DNA from 2 places in the Pseudalkalibacillus berkeleyi genome. Region 2 is predicted to be linked to the other one. Evidence: riboswitches for the same ligand, from Rfam matches in the RefSeq annotation. Region 2 holds a riboswitch; the other holds the start of a gene.
What was found. A riboswitch is a leader RNA that binds a small molecule or an ion and turns the genes downstream of it on or off. The one in region 2 is predicted to bind glycine.
Positions count from the first base shown of each region.

Region 1: linked by a shared signal. The riboswitch ahead of gcvT (glycine cleavage system aminomethyltransferase GcvT) and the one ahead of L2716_RS03085 (serine dehydratase beta chain) in region 2 are both predicted to bind glycine.

Region 1 is NZ_JAKIJS010000001.1:1,701,796-1,705,393, forward strand. Features, by position in the region: gene gcvPA (aminomethyl-transferring glycine dehydrogenase subunit GcvPA) at 1-416, opposite strand, end outside; gene gcvT (glycine cleavage system aminomethyltransferase GcvT) at 436-1,530, opposite strand; glycine riboswitch at 1,725-1,813, opposite strand; gene L2716_RS09080 (DEAD/DEAH box helicase) at 2,064-3,598, shown strand, end outside.
Region 2 is NZ_JAKIJS010000001.1:568,319-571,916, forward strand. Features, by position in the region: gene L2716_RS03075 (NADH:flavin oxidoreductase) at 1-406, shown strand, start outside; gene L2716_RS03080 (hypothetical protein) at 664-1,254, shown strand; glycine riboswitch at 1,352-1,454, shown strand; gene L2716_RS03085 (serine dehydratase beta chain) at 1,610-2,107, shown strand; gene sdaAA (L-serine ammonia-lyase, iron-sulfur-dependent, subunit alpha) at 2,125-3,099, shown strand; gene L2716_RS03095 (iron-sulfur cluster biosynthesis family protein) at 3,035-3,340, shown strand; gene L2716_RS03100 (nucleoside deaminase) at 3,521-3,598, shown strand, end outside.

The DNA of each region.
Region 1 (3,598 bases), 1.1 Mb from region 2:
TGGCCATCGTACATAGAGGAGTTCGCTACTTCCATTCCTGTCAGTTCACAGATCATTGTCTGGAATTCAAAGATCGCTTGAAGCTCCCCTTGAGAAATTTCAGGCTGATAAGGCGTATAAGCAGTATAAAACTCTGAACGAGAGATAACGTGATTTACGATCGAAGGTATATAGTGATCATATACACCTGCACCTAAAAACGATGCGTAATCCTTCGTATTCACATTTTGTGCAGCGAGCTTCGTCATCTTCTTCATAAGATCTGGCTCAGGGATGGCTTCGGTAATATTCAAGTCCCCTTTAAAACGTACATTTTCAGGGATATCCTCAAATAATTCGTCTATGCTGTCAATGCCGATCTCGGCCAACATATCCTTTTCATCTTGCTCTGTCATTGGTAAGTAACGAAATTGCACTCTACATTCCTCCTTATAATTAGCGTTTATAGAAAGGCGTTTTCACGACTTCTGCTTTTAAGCGTCTTTTACGAACTTGTACTTCTACTTCTGTACCTAATTCTGTGTATTGGGTATCGATGATGGCAAGACCTAAGTTTCTCCCTAATGTTGGGGATTGCGTTCCAGTCGTAACCTCACCAATCTTCTCATCATTTTTGAAAACCTCGTAATGCGTTCTTGGAATCCCCTTGTCAATCATTTCGATTCCGACGAGCTTGCGCTTTAGACCTTCTTCCTTTTGCTTCACTAAAGCTTCTTTACCTATGAAGTCAGATTCCTTCTTCAATTTAACTGCGAATCCGATTCCAGCTTCTAATGGTGAAATGTCTGCAGTGAGCTCTTGTCCGTATAGAGCAAGACGAGCTTCAAAGCGCAGTGTATCTCTTGCACCCAACCCAATTGGTAATACTCCATCTTCTTGACCAGCTTCCAAAATCTTCTTCCAAAGCGTTGGTGCATCTTTACTTTCAATATAAATTTCAAAACCGTCTTCACCTGTATATCCTGTACGAGAAACAAGCGCTTTCGTGCCTGCAATTTCTACATCTTCAGCAAATTTGAAGAAACCAATTCCACTGAGATCGTAGTCTGTCAGTTTCTGAAGTACGGATTCTGCAACTGGACCTTGCAATGCTAATTGAGCAATATCTTCAGAAATGTTCTTAATTTCTACATTTCCTTTTTCATTTTTCAGGAGCCACTCGAAGTCTTTCTCAATGTTAGCTGCATTGACAACGAGTAGATAATCCTCATCTCCGCGCTTATAAACGAGTAGATCATCTACTGTACCACCCGTTTCATAACACATCGCTGTGTATTGTGCGCCGCCATCCTTCAACTTGGAAACGTCATTTGTCATGACATACTGAAGGTAACTTTCTGCATCTGGGCCTTTGACCGTAATTTCTCCCATATGTGATACGTCAAATAAACCTGCTTTCGTACGTACTGCTTCATGCTCTTCTTTAATACTTGAGAACTGGACTGGAAGCTCCCAGCCACCGAAATCAATTACCTTCGCTCCATATTCTTTGTACACTTCAAATAATGGTGTTCGTTGTAAAGTTGACATGAGCATCTCTCCTTCTATTAAAAAAATTCGTCAATCAGCTGCTAGATTTGTCTTTATAAACAAATAAAAAAATAAAGGACAAAGAAGACTATAAATGTCTTCTCTGTCCTTGTACCTGAAAGTTTATCGTAGTAAATCAATATACTACGAATGTCCCCGTTGGTGGCCCATTAAATGGACACTCTCCAGAGCTGCGTCTAACAAGAGTCCATTTGCCTGAGAGATTCGTATACACTTGCTCCTTCGGCGCTACTATCGAAGTAGACTCTCCCCTTGTTATCACTCGCCTCTATGTAATTAAAAGAACTATTAAGCGTGTCTTCTAAGATCAAATCAATCGCAACTATTATATTTCTATGTTTGCTTGTTCATACTAAGTATGAAACTAGTTCTATATTATCATCGAACGACGTAAATTGACAATTATCTTTTCAATGAAAGCGTTATATTCATCACATTTAACGAACAATGCCCAATCTCTTATTTCAATTGTTCGTCATTCATACTATTTTTCTCTAGAAAGGGTTTTCGATATGACGTATACGATCCATCATGATCAAAACTGGACAAATGATTTCTTGAAACGGTTAGACGAGGATGGTCCGTGGTCTAATTGGGAATTGTATAAGCTTGCATTAGAAGCTGAGAAAAGCATCATCATCCCAGAATTTCTTGGTTTACAAGCACCTAGGCACATCCCTCATGTGCAAATCCTCCCCCATCAATTAGAGGTTGCACGAAAAGTCATTGAAGATATGAACGGAAAAGGGATTCTAGCAGACGAAGTAGGACTTGGGAAAACAATTGAAGCCGGTCTCATCATGAAGGAATATATGATTAGAGGACTGGCAAAGAAGATTCTTATTCTAGTACCTGCCTCACTTGTCCTTCAGTGGACCCATGAATTAAATACAAAATTTTTAATTCCAGCGATTCCACAAAAGAAGTCGTATGTTTGGGAACAGTGTGATGTTGTCGTCTCTTCTATCGATACTGCCAAACGTAACCCTCATCGTGATATAGTCTTAAATCAAGACTATGATTTAATTGTCATCGATGAGGCACATAAATTAAAAAACAAGAAAACGAAAAACTATGAATTTGTCCAACATTTGAAGAAGAAGTATTGTTTATTGTTGACCGCAACGCCTATTCAAAATCGAGTTGAAGAGGTATTTAATCTTGTTTCACTTTTGAAACCAGGACATCTTGGAAATGAAGAAAACTTTGATGAATCGTATCGCTCGGGTAAATATAACGTCCAAAACGAAGAAGTGCTGAAACAGCTCATTAACAAGGTCATGGTGCGAAACCGCCGCGAAGATACTGGACTTAAGTGGCCGAAGCGAATCGTAAATACGGTACCGATTACGCTTTCTCCGTCTGAACGTAAATTGTATGAATCTATTACAAATACACGAAAGAACCCTACCATTTCTCAGCAACACGCATTTTCGACGATAACTCTTCAAAGAGAAGTGTGTAGCAGTCGCGAAGCTGTATTCTTAACACTCAAGGGTATGTCTGAAAAAGAGGGTATATCTGAAGAAGCTAGAAATGCAGCATATTCACTCATGCAGGAAATTGAAAATGTCGATCGAAATTCGAAAGCTGAAAAAGCACTAGAAATCATTCAGTCTATTGATGATAAGGTGATCATTTTCACTGAATACCGAGCAACACAGTTGTATTTACAATGGTATCTCAAACAACACGGCATCAGTTCAGTCCCTTTCCGAGGTGGTTTCAAAAGAAACAAGAAGGATTGGATGACCCACCTGTTTAAAAATCATGCGAAGGTATTGATTGCAACAGAAGCGGGTGGTGAGGGGATTAATCTACAATTTTGTCAGCACATCATCAATTATGACTTACCTTGGAATCCAATGAGAATTGAACAAAGAATTGGACGGGTTCATAGAATTGGTCAAGAACACGATGTACACATTTACAATTTCGCTACCCAAGATACGATTGAGGAACATATTCTCCGACTATTATACGAAAAGATAAATTTATTCGAAAACGTAATTGGAGACCTGGATGAAATCCTTTCACGAGTAGGTAT
Region 2 (3,598 bases):
AGTTGCCGACCAAGCGCACAAATGGCCGAACGGAGAAAAAGATGCAGAATATATCTTCAGTCAACTAGGAAATACCTCTTTAGATTACATTCATGTTACTGACAGAGATGCAACGGAAGCAAGTTTTGGTGAAGGAACCAAAACGCTAGCTGGTGCTGCAAAAACGTTTAGTAATCTACCGACAATTGCAAATGGTGGATTAGTGGATCAACAAAAAGCTGAAGCGTTAATTGTAAACGGAGAAGCAGACTTTGTTAGTGTTGGAACCGGAGCATTGGCGAATCCTGACTTACCAAATCGCGTGGAAAAAGGGATTGAGCTAAACGAATTCAACGCAAAAGCCATTCTAATGCCACGAGCAGAAATTAAAGAACATGAGTTAAAAGCAGAAGTAATACAAAATTAAAATAATCAACCCTTTAAAACTGAAAAATAACATTTGACATGTCCTGTGGAAATGCCACAGGACATGTTCTTTTTATGAAGAGGTCCATGCTGACCCTCAAATGAGGTTTTGAGCGATTTCATTATTCGCGCCAGCGTAACTTTCAAGAGTTTTTAGTAAGATTGTACTTATTATGGATGTATTCAAAGGAATCCGACCAAATGAACGAGAATGGATTATAAAATACCATTTATAGGTAATCATGTTAGGAGGATTTGATGGGAAAGTGGACACATGCAGTTGTCATAATGAGTATCGTTGGACTTGTGATGTTCCTAGTTCCAGAAAATAAGCTACCTAATACGTTAGATGTGACTAGTTTGAAGGAAGTGAAGGCAGAGGATAACGAAACTTTGCTGACAAGATACGAGGCAACTTCTACGAAAGCAGCCATAGAAGCACTTCCATTCGATCTTGCGCTACCAAAAACCTTACCCTTTGAAGCTGAACCTTTTAAAGTGAAAAATATTGAAGACCTGAATGCAAAAGATGGACAAGAAATTCATATTGAATTAATGACGGTACCCGTTCAACAAAAAGAAAAAGGTTGGGTCATTCTCATTGCTGACGATCAAAAGCAATTGAAAAATGACTATGGCATTACGGAAGACATTCAAATTTCTGAAGCTGTGGAAGGTGAATTTAAATCGAACACGTCCATGAAAAGTAGCATGATTTATTGGACGTTGAACAGCGTACATTATGCTGTGCACTATAAAAATGAAGAATCACCATTCAGTGTTTCCCAGCATAAAGACACTTTAATTGATCTAGCGAATCAAGTCATTGAGCAATCGAAAGACGATTAGCGCTGTTTCAATACTGTAAGCGGTTTCTGTAAGTGTAGAAACCTTTTGACAAAACGACCTATATTCCGACATAATGGTAATAGAATAGTATACGCGAATGAAGGTCGTGGGAGAGTCGGAAGTAAAAAACCGACACCGAAGGAGCAAGTTCCAAAAAACCATGGAGCAAATCTCTCAGGTAAATGAACTACGATCTGACGCATCTCTGGAGAGAGCGAGAGCCACCAAAGGGGTACCAATGAAAACTCTCAGGTTACAAGGACAGAGCGGGTGAACAACACCTTCTTTGTCCTTTTTGTGTGGATTTATTTTGATGTGAATACCGTTCTCTATTTGAATAGGAGGCGTTTAAATTATGGGATATAACAGTTGTTTTGATATTATTGGACCGATCATGGTTGGACCATCTAGTTCACATACAGCAGGAGCCGTATGGATCGGAAGAGCAGCATTTGAATTGTTAGGTGGAAGCCCAGAACAAGTTGAAATTCAACTCTTTGATTCGTTTGCAGAAACGTATCAAGGACATGGGACAGATAAAGCTTTACTTGGTGGATTATTAGGCTACGATACCGAAGATGAGCGAATAAAACTTGCGTATGATTTAGCTGAAGAGGCGAATCTCACCTATACATTTACTTTCGAAGAAAATTGTCTTGAGTACGAACACCCGAATGTAGCGATCCTTCATGCGAAATTGGGAACAAAGAAAGTTGTCATTGGAGGCGCATCAGTAGGTGGCGGTTTATCGAAAATCTTTCGCATAAATGATGAAAAGGTTGATTTTACATTAAGTACGCATGATGACTTGGACCGGATTATTCAATCTGCGTCTGAGCTTGTTGGTCAATAATTGTGGAGGTGAGCAGTATGGATATTCAATCTACCGTAGATTTACTCGAATATTGTGAGCGTGAAAACAAAACAATTGCTGAAGCGATGATTGATCAGGAACAAGAGAAGTCAGGACGGACGAAAGAGCAAATTTTCGAGATGATGAAAGAGCGTTTACTGAAAATGCAAAATGCAGTGGATCAAGGACTAACGGATTCTTCCACTGCACCAAGTGGAATTTCTGGTGGAGACGCTGTAAAAATGAAAGCTTATATTGAAGCAGGAGATGTATTATCTGGTTCAATTATTAGTGATGCGATGGCTTGTTCAATGGCAACTTCAGAAGGTAATGCAAGAATGGGTGTCATTGTTGCAACGCCAACAGCTGGAGCTGCAGGAATTTTACCAGGTGTATTATTTTCACTTAAGAAAAATACAAATTTAGAAAACGACGATCTTGTGATGGGATTGTTTACAGCTAGTATGCTTGGCTATATTATCGCCAATCGTTCATTCATTTCAGGAGCTGCTGGTGGATGCCAAGCTGAAGTCGGCTCAGCAACTGCAATGGCTGCTGGCACCATTGTTGAGTTAAAAGGCGGGTCTCCAAGAGAAGCGGTCCATGCAACAGCGATGGCGATGAAATCCCTTCTCGGGCTCGTTTGTGATCCAGTCGCTGGACTAGTAGAAGTACCATGTATTAAACGAAACGTTATAGGTACTTCAATTGCATTTTCATCTGCAGACATGGGTCTAGCTGGAATTGAAAGTCGCATACCATGTGACGAAGTGATTGATACGATGTATGATATTGGTAAGAATATGCCACGCGCTCTAAAAGAGACCGCACTTGGAGGACTAGCGATTACGCCGACAGGTCAGAAGGTCAAAGAGCGTTTGTTCTCAAAAACGGGTCTTGTGAATCAGCTTGGAGGAGGAAAGGATCATGCATCTAACAATCACGGACAAAGCGATTCATCAGTTGAACCAATTGAAGCTGGAAGAAAATAAAATCCTTCGCATTGATGCAGAAATGCAAGGTGGATGCGGCACGATGATGAAGTTCAAATTAATTGAAGATGATACCCGGAAAGGCGATATAGTGTTGCATGCTGACGGAATGAACTTTCACGTGGATCTCTTCACAAAGAGAAACTTAGATGATGAATTAACCTTGGATTATGATAAAGAAACAGGATTTCTCTTCGAATCCGAATGGGGTCCAATGGGCCTTGAATGCCACTTAGCGTAAGTAGTAGTGTCTCAAATGTTCATATAGTAAAATAAGCCTAAGTAGAATGATTGCCTCTACTTAGGCTTATTTTTGTTTTATTCTTAGGTATCTTTAATGTCTATTGTAAATATCCTTTTGTTATTTTTGTGAAATATGCTACAAATAATTACTTAATTAAACGTGGGAGTGAGAAGAGCAATGGATAATAAAGTAGAGGATCGATATTTTCTACAACTGGCACTTGAGGAAGGTGAAAAATCGGAGCGGCAAGGTGGT